DNA from 3 places in the Lysinibacillus sp. FSL R5-0849 genome. Region 3 is predicted to be linked to each of the others. Evidence: a T-box and tRNA genes for the amino acid it is inferred to sense, from the RefSeq annotation. Region 3 holds a T-box; the other regions hold tRNA genes.
What was found. A T-box is a leader RNA that pairs with one kind of tRNA and senses whether it is charged. The one in region 3 lies ahead of ileS (isoleucine--tRNA ligase), so its partner is inferred to be a tRNA-Ile.
Positions count from the first base shown of each region.

Region 1: it has a tRNA-Ile gene. The T-box ahead of ileS (isoleucine--tRNA ligase) is inferred to sense a tRNA for this amino acid. The anticodon was not compared.
Region 2: it has a tRNA-Ile gene. The T-box ahead of ileS (isoleucine--tRNA ligase) is inferred to sense a tRNA for this amino acid. The anticodon was not compared.

Region 1 covers NZ_CP152004.1:258,548-264,761, reverse strand. Annotated here, with positions in the region: gene MKY80_RS01290 (MFS transporter) at 1-157, shown strand, start outside; gene MKY80_RS01285 (hypothetical protein) at 202-741, opposite strand; gene MKY80_RS01280 (nitric oxide synthase oxygenase) at 807-1,853, opposite strand; tRNA gene MKY80_RS01275 (tRNA-Glu) at 2,175-2,246, opposite strand; tRNA gene MKY80_RS01270 (tRNA-Asn) at 2,248-2,324, opposite strand; tRNA gene MKY80_RS01265 (tRNA-Ile) at 2,332-2,405, opposite strand; tRNA gene MKY80_RS01260 (tRNA-Gly) at 2,410-2,483, opposite strand; tRNA gene MKY80_RS01255 (tRNA-Phe) at 2,490-2,565, opposite strand; tRNA gene MKY80_RS01250 (tRNA-Ser) at 2,570-2,662, opposite strand; tRNA gene MKY80_RS01245 (tRNA-Ala) at 2,676-2,751, opposite strand; tRNA gene MKY80_RS01240 (tRNA-Pro) at 2,764-2,837, opposite strand; tRNA gene MKY80_RS01235 (tRNA-Arg) at 2,853-2,929, opposite strand; tRNA gene MKY80_RS01230 (tRNA-Lys) at 2,948-3,020, opposite strand; tRNA gene MKY80_RS01225 (tRNA-Gln) at 3,034-3,108, opposite strand; tRNA gene MKY80_RS01220 (tRNA-His) at 3,118-3,193, opposite strand; tRNA gene MKY80_RS01215 (tRNA-Trp) at 3,237-3,310, opposite strand; tRNA gene MKY80_RS01210 (tRNA-Tyr) at 3,315-3,398, opposite strand; tRNA gene MKY80_RS01205 (tRNA-Thr) at 3,409-3,484, opposite strand; tRNA gene MKY80_RS01200 (tRNA-Asp) at 3,498-3,570, opposite strand; tRNA gene MKY80_RS01195 (tRNA-Val) at 3,575-3,650, opposite strand; rRNA gene rrf (5S ribosomal RNA) at 3,662-3,777, opposite strand; rRNA gene MKY80_RS01185 (23S ribosomal RNA) at 3,844-6,214, opposite strand, start outside.
Region 2 covers NZ_CP152004.1:3,639,079-3,645,292, forward strand. Annotated here, with positions in the region: gene nadB (L-aspartate oxidase) at 1-413, shown strand, start outside; gene nadC (carboxylating nicotinate-nucleotide diphosphorylase) at 370-1,230, shown strand; gene nadA (quinolinate synthase NadA) at 1,217-2,320, shown strand; gene MKY80_RS17935 (VOC family protein) at 2,460-2,876, shown strand; tRNA gene MKY80_RS17940 (tRNA-Glu) at 2,944-3,015, opposite strand; tRNA gene MKY80_RS17945 (tRNA-Ser) at 3,018-3,108, opposite strand; tRNA gene MKY80_RS17950 (tRNA-Asn) at 3,120-3,196, opposite strand; tRNA gene MKY80_RS17955 (tRNA-Ile) at 3,205-3,278, opposite strand; tRNA gene MKY80_RS17960 (tRNA-Gly) at 3,280-3,353, opposite strand; tRNA gene MKY80_RS17965 (tRNA-Phe) at 3,359-3,434, opposite strand; tRNA gene MKY80_RS17970 (tRNA-Asp) at 3,488-3,563, opposite strand; tRNA gene MKY80_RS17975 (tRNA-Met) at 3,567-3,641, opposite strand; tRNA gene MKY80_RS17980 (tRNA-Ser) at 3,692-3,784, opposite strand; tRNA gene MKY80_RS17985 (tRNA-Ile) at 3,803-3,876, opposite strand; tRNA gene MKY80_RS17990 (tRNA-Met) at 3,883-3,956, opposite strand; tRNA gene MKY80_RS17995 (tRNA-Ala) at 3,983-4,058, opposite strand; tRNA gene MKY80_RS18000 (tRNA-Pro) at 4,076-4,152, opposite strand; tRNA gene MKY80_RS18005 (tRNA-Arg) at 4,162-4,238, opposite strand; tRNA gene MKY80_RS18010 (tRNA-Leu) at 4,247-4,335, opposite strand; tRNA gene MKY80_RS18015 (tRNA-Gly) at 4,341-4,415, opposite strand; tRNA gene MKY80_RS18020 (tRNA-Leu) at 4,452-4,536, opposite strand; tRNA gene MKY80_RS18025 (tRNA-Lys) at 4,560-4,635, opposite strand; tRNA gene MKY80_RS18030 (tRNA-Thr) at 4,644-4,719, opposite strand; tRNA gene MKY80_RS18035 (tRNA-Val) at 4,726-4,798, opposite strand; rRNA gene rrf (5S ribosomal RNA) at 4,809-4,924, opposite strand; rRNA gene MKY80_RS18045 (23S ribosomal RNA) at 5,111-6,214, opposite strand, start outside.
Region 3 covers NZ_CP152004.1:961,470-967,683, forward strand. Annotated here, with positions in the region: gene sigG (RNA polymerase sporulation sigma factor SigG) at 1-333, shown strand, start outside; gene MKY80_RS04470 (YlmC/YmxH family sporulation protein) at 475-711, shown strand; gene MKY80_RS04475 (YggS family pyridoxal phosphate-dependent enzyme) at 801-1,505, shown strand; gene MKY80_RS04480 (cell division protein SepF) at 1,489-1,986, shown strand; gene MKY80_RS04485 (YggT family protein) at 2,007-2,288, shown strand; gene MKY80_RS04490 (RNA-binding protein) at 2,490-3,278, shown strand; gene MKY80_RS04495 (DivIVA domain-containing protein) at 3,374-3,898, shown strand; T-box leader at 3,999-4,227, shown strand; gene ileS (isoleucine--tRNA ligase) at 4,340-6,214, shown strand, end outside.

The sequences.
Region 1 (6,214 bases), 700 kb from region 3:
ATTGGGCTATTTATTCGCTGCCATTGGGCCGATTCTTTTCGGATACCTCCATGATTTATTTGGTGGTTGGAATATTGCCGGCTGGCTCTTTGTTGTTGTTGCTATGACACTCTTCTTATGTTCCATGCGAGCCTCTAAAGATGAATATGTCCATTAAATTTAAGCAGTTGGGGAAGTGATCTGACCCCATCTGCTTTTTGTCTATATCCATTTCTTTTTTTGATGTTTTAGTAAGGCTAGCAGTTCCTCAAGTTCCTCTGTTGTGCTCTTGGTATGTGCCTTAATAGCAGTAAAAACAGGGATTGCCTCTTGAAGGAGTAAAAAACTAAAATAATAATAGCCTAAAAAAGCTTCTGGTTCATAGCCTCTAGGTGTATCTTCCTCCCATTCCAGCTCATCATCCTCTTCATTTTCCACCCATAAATATTTCGTATCCAAAAGCTCTTGCATCGTTGAAACGTTATGTGTTGAATCTTGATAATCCTCAGTTATTGCATGAGCCACAGCTAAATAAAGCTCTATTTCTGCTAAGGAGACTTCCTTCACATTTTTACTTGAAAGCTTTTTTAAAAGAATAAGCAAAACCCATGGCGTCACCTGCCAAAGTGTTCCTTGATGTTCGATTAGTTCAGTCAGCTCTTGATATTGTTCCTGTTCAATTAGGCGAGGAATGTCTGTTCCTCTGCCATAAGGTGTCGTCAATTGTTGCCAAGGGATATTCGAAATATTTTGGTTCAACATCTTGAATTGCCTCTCTCCTAAAAAGGTACTTAGGAGCTGTTCGTTTATGAACAACTCCTTTAAAGTTAATAACATGGTTTCTGATAAAAATAATTGGGCGTATGGTAGGTATTTACATAAGGCTTATGGAATATATGAGTGGTCGCAGGGGAAAGTGGTGGGATTAACCATGTCCAGTTACCCGTAACTTCTCGCCCTGCTGATTCCTCAGCTTCCTCAAATAATTTAAACTGCTGAGCAGCAGTATGATGATCTACAATGCTCACACCATTCTCTTTAAAAGAATGAAGGACAGCTATATTGAGCTCCACTAATGCTCGGTCACGCCAAAGAGAAGCTTGTTTGGTTGTATCCAGATTAAATATATCCGCAATAGCTGGGAGCATATTATAACGCTCATGATCGGCTAAATTGCGTGCCCCAATTTCAGTCCCCATATACCAGCCATTAAATGGAGCTGCTTGAAAATCAATGCCAGCCATTTGAAAACGCATACTCGAAATAATAGGAACAGCATACCATTTCAATTCTAATTTCTCTACAGCTTCCGATTCCGGATGACGTATTGGAACCTCTAAAATATACTCGGTAGGAATCGTAAATAGTTGGGGAGCATGTCCATCTACCTGTATGACAAGTGGTAATACATCAAACGGCGTACGCTCGCCTTTCCAGCCCATCGATTCACATACTTTTGTAAAAATGATGGAATGTGCATCTCCAATAATGCCTTCTTCTGTTTCGTAGCCTGCATAACGAATTAGCTGATGATTCCAAATCCGTACTCTGTCAGTTGCAAACACTGTTATAGTTGGACGAATTTTCCCATGATTAGTGGCATACTCAATATGCTCTAGTAACTTTTGAAAAATGCCCTGTTCATCTAAAACTTCTCGTGCATCTACTACATGCAATGATTGCCAAAACAACCGTCCAATACATTTATTGCTATTACGCCATGCAACTCGTGCGCCAAAAACTAGCTCCTCTGTTGTAGGCTTATATTCCCCTGCACTTTTAATCAGTTGTAATCTATTTTCTAACCAAAGTTTGGATTCATTTTGTTCCAGCTGGTATTGATTTAAAAAACATTGTATCTCCTGTATATTCATATCGATTCCTCCACTTATCCTCATATTAGAGGAACGAGGCAATAAGCACCATGAAAATAGCTAGTGAAAAAACATACATATTGCATATATGAAATAGTTTGTTCAAATTTACTATAAAGCATCGTTCCAAGTAGTAATTGAATTATAGTACTCCTTTAAACGAGCCTATAAAAAGAGAGGGATTATGAGCATTTGGTAGAAGGAAATGTTTAGACCTAACATTAAAAAGCTACAAAACCTTGTCAAAGGATTTATAGCTTTGATACCTGTTTATGCAAAGATAAAAAAAGCATGTAGCACACAACTGTGCTACATGCTTGATGACCCGTACGGGATTCGAACCCGTGTTACCGCCGTGAAAGGGCGGTGTCTTAACCACTTGACCAACGGGCCGTGGCTCCGAAGGCAGGACTCGAACCTGCGACAACCTGATTAACAGTCAGGTGCTACTACCAACTGAGCTACTTCGGAATAATGATGGGCCTAAATGGACTCGAACCATCGACCTCACGCTTATCAGGCGTGCGCTCTAACCAGCTGAGCTATAGGCCCATTTTGGAGCGGGTGATGAGAATCGAACTCACGACATCAGCTTGGAAGGCTGAGGTTTTACCATTAAACTACACCCGCAAATAATGGTGGGTCAGGACGGAATCGAACCGCCGACACTTAGAGCTTCAATCTAATGCTCTACCAACTGAGCTACTGACCCGAAATGGAGGAGGTAGAGGGATTCGAACCCCCGCGCGGTGTTACCCGCCTGTCGGTTTTCAAGACCGATCCCTTCAGCCAGACTTGGGTATACCTCCAAAAATATTAAAATGGTGGAGCCTAGCGGGATCGAACCGCTGACCTCCTGCGTGCAAGGCAGGCGCTCTCCCAGCTGAGCTAAGGCCCCATTTATAGATGATCGGAATGACAGGATTCGAACCTACGACCCCTTGGTCCCAAACCAAGTGCTCTACCAAGCTGAGCTACATTCCGAAAACATGAATAAATTGGCGCGCCCGACAGGAGTCGAACCCATAACCTTCTGATCCGTAGTCAGACGCTCTATCCAATTGAGCTACGGGCGCAAAATTAATAAAAAATGATGAGCCATGAAGGACTCGAACCTTCGACCCTCTGATTAAAAGTCAGATGCTCTACCAACTGAGCTAATGGCTCGTAAAATAAAAAATGGCTGGGGTACTAGGATTCGAACCTAGGCATGACGGAATCAAAATCCGTTGCCTTACCGCTTGGCTATACCCCAATTTTAAAATGGGGCGACTGATGGGAATCGAACCCACGAATGTCGGAACCACAATCCGATGCGTTAACCACTTCGCCACAACCGCCACTATATAATAACAGCCATATATGAACGAGTACCTCAATACCTGGCAGGGGCAGTAGGAATCGAACCCACACCAAAGGTTTTGGAGACCTCTATTCTACCGTTGAACTATGCCCCTAAAATGGTGGAGGGGGACGGATTCGAACCGCCGAACCCTAAGGAGCGGATTTACAGTCCGCCGCGTTTAGCCACTTCGCTACCCCTCCAAGGGAATAATGGTGCCGGCGATAGGAGTCGAACCCACGACCTACTGATTACAAGTCAGTTGCTCTACCAACTGAGCTACACCGGCAATAAAAAAATAACGGTCCCGACCGGGATCGAACCGGCGATCTCCTGCGTGACAGGCAGGCATGTTAACCGCTACACCACGGGACCAAAATGGTGGAGGATGACGGGCTCGAACCGCCGACCCCCTGCTTGTAAGGCAGGTGCTCTCCCAACTGAGCTAATCCTCCATAAAAAATAAGCGAAGCGACGTCCTACTCTCACAGGGGGAAGCCCCCAACTACCATCGGCGCTAAAGAGCTTAACTTCCGTGTTCGGTATGGGAACGGGTGTGACCTCTTTGCCATCATCACTTCACTTATTCAATTGAAAGCTTATTCTTTCAAAACTGGATAAACGGTTCATTGAAGGTTTCAAACTTTTTTGGTTAAGTCCTCGATCGATTAGTATTCGTCAGCTCCATGTGTCACCACACTTCCACCTCGAACCTATCTACCTCATCGTCTTTGAGGGATCTTACTTACTTGCGTAATGGGAAATCTCATCTTGAGGGGGGCTTCATGCTTAGATGCTTTCAGCACTTATCCCGTCCACACATAGCTACCCAGCGATGCCTTTGGCAAGACAACTGGTACACCAGCGGTGTGTCCATCCCGGTCCTCTCGTACTAAGGACAGCTCCTCTCAAATTTCCTACGCCCACGACGGATAGGGACCGAACTGTCTCACGACGTTCTGAACCCAGCTCGCGTACCGCTTTAATGGGCGAACAGCCCAACCCTTGGGACCGACTACAGCCCCAGGATGCGATGAGCCGACATCGAGGTGCCAAACCTCCCCGTCGATGTGGACTCTTGGGGGAGATAAGCCTGTTATCCCCGGGGTAGCTTTTATCCGTTGAGCGATGGCCCTTCCATGCGGAACCACCGGATCACTAAGCCCGTCTTTCGACCCTGCTCGACTTGTAGGTCTCGCAGTCAAGCTCCCTTGTGCCTTTACACTCTACGAATGATTTCCAACCATTCTGAGGGAACCTTTGGGCGCCTCCGTTACCTTTTAGGAGGCGACCGCCCCAGTCAAACTGTCCGCCTGACACTGTCTCCTGCCCCGCTAAGGGGCATGGGTTAGAATTTCAATACAACCAGGGTAGTATCCCACCGACGCCTCCTTCGAAGCTGGCGCTCCGAGATCTCTGGCTCCTACCTATCCTGTACAAGTTGTACCAAAATTCAATATCAGGCTACAGTAAAGCTCCACGGGGTCTTTCCGTCCTGTCGCGGGTAACCTGCATCTTCACAGGTACTATAATTTCACCGAGTCTCTCGTTGAGACAGTGCCCAGATCGTTACGCCTTTCGTGCGGGTCGGAACTTACCCGACAAGGAATTTCGCTACCTTAGGACCGTTATAGTTACGGCCGCCGTTTACTGGGGCTTCAATTCGCAGCTTCGCTTGCGCTAACCACTCCTCTTAACCTTCCAGCACCGGGCAGGCGTCAGCCCCTATACGTCACCTTACGGTTTTGCAGAGACCTGTGTTTTTGCTAAACAGTCGCCTGGGCCTATTCACTGCGGCTCTCATGCGCTTGCACGCTCAAGAGCACCCCTTCTCCCGAAGTTACGGGGTCATTTTGCCGAGTTCCTTAACGAGAGTTCTCTCGCACACCTTAGGATTCTCTCCTCGACTACCTGTGTCGGTTTGCGGTACGGGCACCTCTCACCTCGATAGAGGCTTTTCTTGGCAGTGTGAAATCAGGAACTTCGTCCATACGGACTCGCCATCACAGCTCAACGTTACAGTGTGCGGATTTGCCTACACACACGCCTTACTGCTTGGACGCGCATAACCAACAGCGCGCTTGCCCTATCCTACTGCGTCCCCCCATTTCTCAAACGGTGAGGAGGTGGTACAGGAATATCAACCTGTTGTCCATCGCCTACGCCTATCGGCCTCGGCTTAGGTCCCGACTAACCCTGAGCGGACGAGCCTTCCTCAGGAAACCTTAGTCATACGGTGGACGGGATTCTCACCCGTCTTTCGCTACTCATACCGGCATTCTCACTTCTAAGCGCTCCACCAGTCCTTCCGGTCTGACTTCAACGCACTTAGAACGCTCTCCTACCACTGACATCGTAGATGTCAATCCACAGCTTCGGTGAATCGTTTAGCCCCGATACATTTTCGGCGCAGCGTCACTCGACCAGTGAGCTATTACGCACTCTTTAAATGATGGCTGCTTCTAAGCCAACATCCTGGTTGTCTGTGCAACGCCACATCCTTTTCCACTTAACGATTACTTTGGGACCTTAGCTGGTGGTCTGGGCTGTTTCCCTTTTGACTACGGATCTTATCACTCGCAGTCTGACTCCCGTGTATAAATATCTGGCATTCGGAGTTTGTCTGAATTCGGTAAACCGGGATGGCCCCCTAGTCCAAACAGTGCTCTACCTCCAGTATTCTCATCACGAGGCTAGCCCTAAAGCTATTTCGGAGAGAACCAGCTATCTCCAAGTTCGATTGGAATTTCTCCGCTACCCACACCTCATCCCCGCACTTTTCAACGTGCGTGGGTTCGGGCCTCCAGTAAGTGTTACCTTACCTTCACCCTGGACATGGGTAGATCACCTGGTTTCGGGTCTACGACCACGTACTATTTCGCCCTATTCAGACTCGCTTTCGCTGCGGCTCCGCCTTCTAAAGCTTAACCTCGCACGTAATCGTAACTCGCCGGTTCATTCTACAAAAGGCACGCTATCACCCATTAACGGGCTCTAACTACTTGTAGGCACACGGTTT
Region 2 (6,214 bases), 2.0 Mb from region 3:
AAAAGGATTTCTTACTTGCTAGCGATAAAAATGTCGATTCAATGCCTTCATTATTTAGCAAACAACAATTACAGCAACATATGATGCAGTACTTAGGTATCGTTAGGAACGGTGACGATTTGCAATATTCCCTCCAGCAATTACCCTCTATACAAGCACTTCTCCATGCAAATTTAAAGGGTTTGCAACAGACTGAGCTGGAACTATATATGATGCATGTTGTCGCCACATTAATAACCCATGCGGCCATTACAAGAACTGAAACACGTGGAGCCCACATTCGTAGCGATAAACCCGCGATGGTAGCAAAGTGGGCAAACCGATGGATTATTTTTTCGCAAGGACAAATGAAAGTGAGGAATTCATTGTATGAATATCATCAAACTCGAGGAAATGCTCAAACAATTTTTTAATGAGGATATAGGTGATGGGGATTTATCGAGTGAATATATTTTTTCTCCTAAAGAGCAAGGAACTTTTTCATTTTATGCCAAAGAAAGTGGCATTTTTTGTGGCGCACCTATTATTGAGCATGGCTTTCACGTACTAGATCGGTCTATAAAAGTCAACCTTCCTAAAAAAGATGGGGAAGCCGTAGAGGCTGGCGACGTCATTGCTATTATAGATGGCCCCTTACAAAAATTATTAATGGGAGAACGCGTAATTTTAAATCTTATACAACGGATGTCTGCAATAGCTACGGCGGCTCACCTAGCAGTACAGGAAATTGCAGGAACGAACACAAAAATATGTGATACCCGTAAAACGATTCCTGGTTTGCGTATGCTTGATAAATATGCTGTTCGAATCGGTGGTGCTTTTAACCATCGCAATGGCCTATTTGATGCAATCATGCTAAAGGATAATCATATTGCTTTTGCTGGTAGCATGACAAACGCCATTCAGGCTGCTAGAGAAAAAGTTGGTCATACCGTTAAAATTGAAGTGGAAATAGAAACAAAAAAACAGCTAGATGAAGCCATTTTAGCTGGAGCAGATATTATAATGTTTGATAATCGAAGTCCTGAAGAAATACGTGCATGGCTGCCTGCTGTTCCTTCTTCTATCACGACTGAAGCGTCAGGTGGCATTACTCTTGAAAATATAAGAGCTTATGCTCAAACTGGTATACAGTGGATTTCACTTGGTTCTCTAACCCACTCTGTCAAAGCCTTTGACATTAGCGCCCTTGTACAAATGAAAGGAGGCTATTCCATTGTCCATCACTAGTTTATTACAGCAGACGACGTTACTTCCTGAGCATTATCGAGCATTATCCGTAACGGAAATGGAATCTCGTATTTTATCCATCAAAAAGAAATTAGGATCTAAGCTTTTTATTCCGGGTCATCACTATCAAAAAGATGAAGTTATCCAATTTGCTGATGCAACGGGAGATTCCTTACAGCTGGCTCAATTATCTGCAGCAAACAAAGAGGCGGAGCACATCGTATTTTGTGGGGTACATTTTATGGCTGAAACTGCTGATATGCTAACATCAAAACAGCAACATGTATATTTACCAGATATGCGTGCAGGTTGCTCGATGGCTGACATGGCTGATATTTATCAAACTGAACAAGCATGGCCCATTTTACAGCAGCTCTTTGGTGATACGATCATTCCACTTACCTATGTTAATTCAACAGCCGCTATTAAAGCCTTTACAGGAAGACATGGTGGTGCATGTGTAACATCCTCTAATGCGAAAGAGCTTGTTCAGTGGGCATTTACACAAAAACAGCGTATCTTCTTTTTACCCGACCAACATTTAGGCAGAAATACTGCTTATGACTTAGGTGTTCCACTCGAGAATATGGCCGTTTGGAATCCGCATAAAAATATACTTGAAACTAAACAGCCTCTTGAGAACATCCAAGTTATTCTGTGGAAGGGTCATTGCTCTGTACATGAAGGATTTACAGTTCAACATACAGAGACTGTTCGTAAGGAATATCCAGCCATGAAAATTATTGTTCACCCTGAATGTAGTCGTGAAGTTGTAGATGCGGCTGATGATGCTGGTTCAACTAAGTACATTATCGATACAATTAGTCAAGCACCTAGTGGATCTGCATGGGCAATAGGGACAGAAATGAATCTGGTCAATCGTATTATAAAGCAGCATCCAGATAAACAGATCATCTCTTTAAATGAAAACTTTTGTCCTTGCCTAACAATGAATCGCATTGATCTCCCCCATTTACTATGGTGCTTAGAAAGCATTGAACAAGGTCAACCACATAACCGTATTCAAGTTGATAGCCATACTAGCACTGAAGCTCTTAGTTCTCTGGAAAGAATGTTAGCAAGAAGATAAATTACGATTTTAAAGCAGAGATGTTGTAAAAAACAATATTTCTGCTTTTTATTTGCTCATAAAATTAAGTATCTGGTTACCTCCTGAAATTGACACTCATTTATTTTTTATGATAATGTCGATTTGGAGGTGATAAGAAATGTCTTTTCAATCGAAAAATATTTTCATTAATTTACCAGTAAAAAATGTAAACAAATCCACGTCATTTTTTAAGGAGTTAGGTTTTGAGTTCAATCAACAATTCAGTGATGAAACAACTTCCTCAATGATTATTAGCGAAAATATTTTTGCTTTACTAATGGTCGAAGATCGCTTCAAAGGATTTAGTAACAAGGAGATACCGGATACTACTGTTTCTGCCCAAGCAATTTTATGTCTATCTGCAGAAAATCGCGAGCAAGTAGATCAGCTAGTAAATAAGGCACTTGCCTCCGGGGGTAAACCTTATAGTGATCCACAGGATCATGGATTTATGTATGGCTGGGGTTTTCAAGATTTAGATGGGCATATTTGGGAAGTAGTTTATATGGATGAGCATGCAATGAATCAAGAGTAAATCGTTTATCTTATATTAGTTTTCTATAAAAAAACAGTAGACGCACATGCATCTACTGTTTTTTGTATGACCCGTACGGGATTCGAACCCGTGTTACCGCCGTGAAAGGGCGGTGTCTTAACCACTTGACCAACGGGCCAATGGCGGAGAAGGAGGGATTTGAACCCTCGCGCCGGTTACCCGACCTACACCCTTAGCAGGGGCGCCTCTTCAGCCTCTTGAGTACTTCCCCACACAAAAAAATGGCTCCGAAGGCAGGACTCGAACCTGCGACAACCTGATTAACAGTCAGGTGCTACTACCAACTGAGCTACTTCGGAATAAATAATGGGCCTAAATGGACTCGAACCATCGACCTCACGCTTATCAGGCGTGCGCTCTAACCAGCTGAGCTATAGGCCCTTGGAGCGGGTGATGAGAATCGAACTCACGACATCAGCTTGGAAGGCTGAGGTTTTACCATTAAACTACACCCGCATAAATGGTGGGTCAGGACGGAATCGAACCGCCGACACTTAGAGCTTCAATCTAATGCTCTACCAACTGAGCTACTGACCCATTTCGTCCATGCTAAGCTTGCTCACTTTTTGCTTCTCATGTCTATAAAAAAATGGCGGTCCCGACCGGGATCGAACCGGCGATCTCCTGCGTGACAGGCAGGCATGTTAACCGCTACACCACGGGACCATTTGGTTGCGGGGGCCGGATTTGAACCAACGACCTTCGGGTTATGAGCCCGACGAGCTACCACTGCTCCACCCCGCGATAATCTTATTGTCTTTTCGAGTTTTTAAAGCACCATTTATGAATAAAACTGGAGGAGGTAGAGGGATTCGAACCCCCGCGCGGTGTTACCCGCCTGTCGGTTTTCAAGACCGATCCCTTCAGCCAGACTTGGGTATACCTCCGTAATAATATATAAATGATGGACCTTGCAGGACTCGAACCTGCGACCGGACGGTTATGAGCCGTCTGCTCTAACCAACTGAGCTAAAGGTCCTTAAGATGGCGGCAGAGGGGATCGAACCCCCGACCTTACGGGTATGAACCGTACGCTCTAGCCAGCTGAGCTACGCCGCCAGGATCTTTATACTGGTTAATTACTATGGTGGAGCCTAGCGGGATCGAACCGCTGACCTCCTGCGTGCAAGGCAGGCGCTCTCCCAGCTGAGCTAAGGCCCCATAATATTTTTTGGAAATGGTCGGGAAGACAGGATTCGAACCTGCGACCCCTTGGTCCCAAACCAAGTGCTCTACCAAGCTGAGCTACTTCCCGTTGTTCTTATGGCGCGCCCGACAGGAGTCGAACCCATAACCTTCTGATCCGTAGTCAGACGCTCTATCCAATTGAGCTACGGGCGCATATAAAATGGTGCCGAGGACCGGAATCGAACCGGTACGGTAGTCACCTACCGCAGGATTTTAAGTCCTGTGCGTCTGCCAGTTCCGCCACCCCGGCACATTTGGAGCGGAAGACGAGGTTCGAACTCGCGACCCCCACCTTGGCAAGGTGGTGTTCTACCACTGAACTACTTCCGCATGTGCATAAGTTTTTTTATCTGGCATATTGAAAAATGGTGCGGGTGAAGGGAGTCGAACCCCCACGCCTTGCGGCGCTAGATCCTAAGTCTAGTGCGTCTGCCAATTCCGCCACACCCGCTTAATATGGTTGGTACTTATAAATGGTGAGCCATGAAGGACTCGAACCTTCGACCCTCTGATTAAAAGTCAGATGCTCTACCAACTGAGCTAATGGCTCGTCTGAAATGGTGCCGGCTATAGGAATCGAACCCACGACCTACTGATTACAAGTCAGTTGCTCTACCTGCTGAGCTAAACCGGCAAATGATGGAGGATGACGGGCTCGAACCGCCGACCCTCTGCTTGTAAGGCAGATGCTCTCCCAGCTGAGCTAATCCTCCTGGGTATTATGCCTAGCGACGTCCTACTCTCACAGGGGGAAGCCCCCAACTACCATCGGCGCTAAAGAGCTTAACTTCCGTGTTCGGTATGGGAACGGGTGTGACCTCTTTGCCATCATCACTAGACTATTTTCGGCTTTCAATATACATAGCATTTCTTCGTCAGCTTCTGTCGTTCAGTCAGTCACGTACTTGAGTACGCTCCTTCCCTCTCTCTATTGCTTCCTCGAACTACTCGTATCTTGAAACCCTTCATAAAAGAAATTATTCTTTCAAAACTGGATAAACGGTTCATTGAATGTTTCAAACATTTTGGTTAAGTCCTCGATCGATTAGTATTCGTCAGCTCCATGTGTCACCACACTTCCACCTCGAACCTATCTACCTCATCGTCTTTGAGGGATCTTACTTACTTGCGTAATGGGAAATCTCATCTTGAGGGGGGCTTCATGCTTAGATGCTTTCAGCACTTATCCCGTCCACACATAGCTACCCAGCGATGCCTTTGGCAAGACAACTGGTACACCAGCGGTGTGTCCATCCCGGTCCTCTCGTACTAAGGACAGCTCCTCTCAAATTTCCTACGCCCACGACGGATAGGGACCGAACTGTCTCACGACGTTCTGAACCCAGCTCGCGTACCGCTTTAATGGGCGAACAGCCCAACCCTTGGGACCGACTACAGCCCCAGGATGCGATGAGCCGACATCGAGGTGCCAAACCTCCCCGTCGATGTGGACTCTTGGGGGAGATAAGCCTGTTATCCCCGGGGTAGCTTTTATCCGTTGAGCGATGGCCCTTCCATGCGGAACCACCGGATCACTAAGCCCGTCTTTCGACCCTGCTCGACTTGTAGGTCTCGCAGTCAAGCTCCCTTGTGCCTTTACACTCTACGAATGATTTCCAACCATTCTGAGGGAACCTTTGGGCGCCTCCGTTACCTTTTAGGAGGCGACCGCCCCAGTCAAACTGTCCGCCTGACACTGTCTCCTGCCCCGCTAAGGGGCATGGGTTAGAATTTCAATACAACCAGGGTAGTATCCCACCGACGCCTCCTTCGAAGCTGGCGCTCCGAGATCTCTGGCTCCTACCTATCCTGTACAAGTTGTACCAAAATTCAATATCAGGCTACAGTAAAGCTCCACGGGGTCTTTCCGTCCTGTCGCGGGTAACCTGCATCTTCACAGGTACTATAATTTCACCGAGTCTCTCGTTGAGACAGTGCCCAGATCGTTACGCCTTTCGTGCGGGTCGGAACTTACCCGACAAGGAATTTCGCTACCTTAGGACCGTTATAGTTACGGCCGCCGTTTACTGGGGCTTCAATTCGCAGCTTCGCTTGCGCTAACCACTCCTCTTAACCTTCCAGCACCGGGCAGGCGTCAGCCCCTATACGTCACCTTACGGTTTTGCAGA
Region 3 (6,214 bases):
ATCGAGATGAAAAAAGAAGATGTTTTATTTGCTTTAGATGCAATTCAAGACCCAATGTCATTACAAGAGCCCATATATTCAGATGGAGGGGACGCTGTCTATATGATGGACCAATTACGTGATGATGATGTATCAGAAGATCAATGGGTTGCCTATGTGTCGGTAAAGGAAAGCTTGCAAAAACTAGATGAACGTCAGCAAATGATCGTGGCAAAACGTTTTTATTATGGTGAAACACAAACTGAAATTGCTAAGGAATTAGGCATTTCACAAGCACAAATTTCACGTCTTGAAAAAAATGCAATTGAAACAATGCAAAAAGATTACAAATAAAAAAATGCGCATCGAATTATTCGGTGCGCATTTTATCTTCATTCAATGAACGATTGATACATAAATATAAAGAGACAGCAAAGTTTGATGATAGAGAAAAATAATTTAGATGAAAGAGTAATGGATAGAGGAGGTTTTTCATTGCGGTTCTCATTATTACAACAAAAAGAAGTAATTGAAGCAGGAAATGGACGATTTATAGGATTTGTGGTAGATGCTGAGGTATCAAAAGAAACGGGCTATGTAACAGCATTTTTAATTGCCGAGCCCCGAAAATATCTTGGTTTTTTTAAAGGAGAAGAATCTGTAAGAAAAGTGTATATGAAAGATGTGCTTGTCGTTGGCAAGGATGTTATTTTGGTAAAGGCACTTTCCTAAAAGGCTGACATAGGTCAGGCTATTCATTGATAAATCAAGCATTGCTTGTTACAATAAGAGAAACTATTGTTGTAAAGTTGGGAAAAACAGTGACAAAAATTTTAGCAAATTTAAACAAACTAAATGATTTAATAGCAGCAGCAGAAACAAGAGTCAATCGTGAAGCCAATAATGTCCAAATAATAGCTGTGACGAAAGAGGTTTCTGTAGAAAGAACCCAAGAAGCAATTGAAGCTGGATTGACTCATTTAGGAGAAAACCGACCTGAAGGTTTAAATCGTAAACTATCTGCGATTCAAGCTCATGTCAATTGGCATTATATCGGGTCACTACAAACACGTAAAGTAAAACAAGTGATTAACAGCATTGATTATTTACATTCATTAGATCGTTTGAGTTTGGCAGAAGAAATTGAAAAAAGAGCAGTAAAGCCTGTAAAATGTTTTATACAAGTAAATGTTTCAGGGGAAGAATCAAAACATGGTTTAAGCATGGAAGAAGTTTTACCTTTTGTAGAATCATTGAAAAGTTTTACAAAAGTCGAAGTTGTCGGTTTAATGACAATGGCACCAAACACAGAAGACGAAGCACTTATTCGTACTGTATTTAAGCAATTAAAACAATGTCAACAGCAAATAGCCGAGCAAGGATTCGCACACGCACCTTGTACCGAGTTATCAATGGGCATGTCTAATGACTTTGAAATTGCGGTAGAGGAAGGGGCTACTTTTGTTCGAGTCGGAACGGCTCTTGTTGGAAATGAAAGAGGGGAACAGGATGAGCATGAAAAATAAAATTAAAAACTTCTTTTACCTCGAAGAAGAACTAGAAGAAGAAATCACGCAAGCTCCTATTCAGCAGCAACAACCTGTACAACAACAGCAACCGATTCATTCAGTAAAGCCTAAAAAAACAATTAAAGAACGTAAGGCATCGATCCATGAAATTGTGCCGCAAAGTACAGCTACGCCTAATAATATTGTCAGCTTACAAGCTGCGATGAGTTCCAAAGGAGCAAAAGTTGTCTTAATAGAGCCTAGAGTCTATGCAGAAGCACAAGATATCGCGGAACATTTAAAAAATAAACGTGCAGCTATCGTCAATTTACAACGTATTGAGCGAGAGCAAGGTAAACGCATTATTGATTTTTTAAGTGGCACAGTTTATGCCCTTGCAGGGGATATACAACGTATCGGAAAAGATATTTTCCTTTGCACGCCAGACAATGTAGAAGTGACTGGTGAAATTACAAACTTTATTTTAGACGATAATTAATAGCGAGGATTGTAGTTTATATGACTTTTTTTATAATACTTGGTTATGTATCATTAGCATTTAGGATTTATTCATTTATGCTAATTGCATATATCTTAATGTCTTGGGTGCCTGCCGCTCAAAATTCAGCCATTGGACGAATGCTTGAAAAAGTGTGTGAGCCTTATTTGGGGATATTCCGAAAGTTTATCCCACCGCTTGGTATGATTGATATTTCACCAATTGTGGCAATCTTTATGCTGAATTTTATTGAAAGAGGACTTGTGATAGTCATTCAGAAATTATTTCTTATGTTCGTATAAATATAAAATCCTCACGTTTTAGTGGGGGTTTTTTATTTATATTGAAAATAGAGGAAAAGCAGACGTCGCGAATTTTAAAGTGGCTATTCGAGTGAACTCGAAAAAATTTTAATGCCATGATGTCAAAGTACCAATGATTGGGAATACTATGTTTATCCAATCCATGAGGCAAATAGGAACGATGAAAGAGGAGACAACGAGATGGAGCACTTGATTCAGCATTTTCGGAAAGATGAGCAACCTTTTATTGAACAGGTATTAAGCTGGCAGCGGGAGGTAGAGGATCGCTATGCACCTAAGCTGACTGATTTTCTTGATCCAAGACAGCGCTTTATAGTGACATCTATTATTGGACAGGATGACTCAATGAATACATTATGTGCGGGGTTATTTAATGAGGCGGAGAGACAACGTATGCTCATTTATCCAGCCTACTATGAGCCTACAGATAAAGACTTTCAACTGACAGCTTTTACACTTCAGTATCCCGTTAAATTTATACAATTACGCCATCCTGATGTTTTAGGAGCCTTGTTATCATTAGGGTTAAATCGTAGTAAATTCGGTGATATTCGCGTGAGTGAGCATCAAATCCAATTTGTCGTTGCAAAAGAAGTGGCAGAATATGTCCGTTTACATTTAACAGGCATTGGTAAAGTAAAGGTACATGTTGAATCCCTTAAAGAACAGGAGCCTCTCCTTATTAATGAAGATGAATGGCTGGAGGAATCTCACACGGTTACCTCCATGCGATTAGATGTTATTATTGCAACCGTTTTGAAAGTGTCTCGTCAAAAAGCACAAGCTTTAATTACTGGTAAAAAAGTGCGTGTCAATTGGACAGAGCGTGATGCCGTTGCTTTTGAATTACAAGAAGGGGATATTTTATCGATAAGAGGGAGCGGTCGTTTGAAAATAATTATGACAGAAGGCCGTACAAAAAAAGATAAAATCCGTCTACAAGTCGGTCGATTGGCTCAAAAAAGCTAAAAGAAAAGTAAATTTCATTATTTTATACTGCTAAGTTGTCGGAAGAATTGTATAATAGGAATTACGAATGTACACGAAAAGGAGAGAAGGATAGTATGCCATTATCACCTATTGATATACATAATAAGGAGTTTACAAAAGCTTTCAGAGGATATGCTGAAGATGAAGTAAATGAATTTTTAGATCAAATCATTAAAGACTATGAAATTTTGCTGCGTGAAAAAAAAGAGGTTGATAAGCAACTAGAAATGGCCTTAGAGCAAGCGAGGCATTTTAGCTCTTTAGAAGAAACATTACAAAAGTCTATTGTGGTTGCACAAGAAGCTGCAGATGAAGTACGTAGAAATTCTCAAAAAGAGGCAAAGCTTATTGTCAAAGAAGCAGAGAAAAATGCTGATCGAATCGTTAATGATGCTTTAACGAAAGCACGTAAGGTTACAATTGAAATTGATGAACTGAAAAAACAATCTAAGGTGTTCCGTAATCGTTTCAAAATGCTTGTTGAAGCCCAGCTTGATTTATTAAATGCTGACGATTGGGAGCATTTGCTTCAGTATGATATCGATTTAACAGAAATTCAGGCTTCTGTAGATGAAGCGCAAGAAGCAGAAGATATGTAACTCTCCTTTTCATGGAGAGGATCAAATTTAAATGAAACTTGACGCGATTGTTTGAATTTCATATACTTTGTTATAGCAATTATTTTGTACAGACATATGCATAGAAGCAGAGACGAAGACAGTATTTGTTAGGCGTGGTGAAGCGATTTGGGGATAGTGGAAGCCCAAACAAGCAACTAACAATGAACATCACTTCTGAGCTAAATAACTGAAAAAAGTAAGTTATTTCGTGATGCACGACGTTAATGTGCTTGAAAGAGGTAGTGCAACCTATTTGGATTGTGCTACAAGTAGGGTGGTACCGCGAGTAGAAGCTTCTCGTCCCTTAGTGGATGAGGGCTTTTTTTATTTGTCCGCGAATTGTTTCAGAAAAGTTAGCCCATAACTGTCGTATGAGAAGAGTGTCGTTATGCTTGATGTAAAATAAAGGAGGATTTTTTTATGGTGGAATACAAAGATACTTTATTAATGCCAAAAACGGATTTCCCAATGCGTGGAAATTTACCAGCAAATGAACCAAAAATGCAAGATAAATGGAATGAGATGGATATTAACAAATTACAGATGGAGCGTACGGAAGGTCGTCCTGAATATGTACTTCATGATGGCCCTCCGTATGCAAATGGTGATATTCATATTGGACATGCATTGAATAAAGTATTAAAGGATATGATTACACGTCATCGTTCAATGACTGGTTACCATGTTAATTATATTCCTGGCTGGGATACGCATGGTCTACCTATCGAACAAGCATTGACAAATAAAGGTGTCAAACGTAAAGAAATGTCAGTAGCAGCTTTCCGTCAACTTTGTGAAGAATATGCATATGAGCAAATTGACAATCAACGAAATCAATTCCGTCGTTTAGGGATCCGTGGTAATTGGGAAAATCCTTATATTACATTGAAACCTGAGTTTGAAGCTCGTCAAATTGAAGTATTCGGAAAGATGGCGGAAAAAGGATATATTTATAAAGGTTTAAAACCAGTATATTGGTCACCGTCTTCTGAATCTGCTCTTGCTGAAGCAGAAATTGAATATAAAGATATTAAATCGCCTTCCATTTATGTAAGCTTTGCTATTAAAGATGCAAAAGGTGTTGTACCAGCAGATGCTAAATTTGTTATTTGGACAACAACTCCTTGGACATTACCAGCAAACTTAGGGATTTCTTTAAATCCTGAGTTCGTTTATGTTGTCGTTGCAGTAGCAAATAAAAAATTCATCATTGCAAAAGATTTATTAGAAACTGTGGCAACTGCTCTTGAATGGGAAGCATATGAAGTTGTTCAAGAAGTGAAGGGTGAAGCATTAGATCGTATTGTCGCTCAGCATCCTTTCTATGATCGTGATTCACTTGTAATGGTAGGGGAACATGTTACTGCTGACGCAGGTACTGGCTGTGTTCACACAGCTCCAGGACACGGGGAAGACGATTATCATATTAGTAAGCAATATGGCTTAGACATTCTTAGTCCACTTGATAACAGTGGCTGCTATACGGATGAAGCACCTGGGTTTGAGGGTGTCTTTTATAATGATGCCAATAAACTAGTGACAGAAAAGCTAAAAGAAGTAGATGCATTAGAAAGTCTTGGTTTCATTTCACACTCATACCCACATGATTGGCGTACAAAAAAACCAGTTATTTATCGTGCTACACCGCAATGGTTTGCGTCTGTTGAAGCGTTCCGTGGAGAGCTATTAGAGGCTGTTAAAGCAACTACATTTACACCAGCTTGGGGAGAAACACGTCTTTACAATATGATTCGTGACCGTGGAGATTGGGTAATTTCTCGTCAGCGTGCTTGGGGCGTACCAATTCCAATTTTCTACGCTGAAAATGGTGAACCAATTATTACACCTGAAACAATTAGCCATATCTCAGCACTATTCCGTGAACATGGCTCAAATATTTGGTTCCAAAAAACAGCAAAAGAGTTGTTACCAGAAGGCTTTACACATCCGGGTAGCCCGAACGGTGAATTTACAAAAGAAAATGATATTATGGACGTATGGTTCGACTCAGGTTCTTCACACCAAGGTGTACTTGTAGAACGTGGCATGAAATACCCTGCTGATCTATATTTAGAAGGCTCTGACCAACACCGAGGATGGTTTAACTCTTCACTTATTACATCAGTAGCTATTAATGGCTTAGCACCATATAAAGGACTTTTAACGCATGGTTTCGTTCTTGATGGTGAAGGTCGTAAAATGAGTAAATCATTAGGGAATGTCATCATTCCACAAAAGGTAATGGATCAATATGGAGCAGATATTCTTCGTCTATGGGTTGCTTCTGTAGACTAT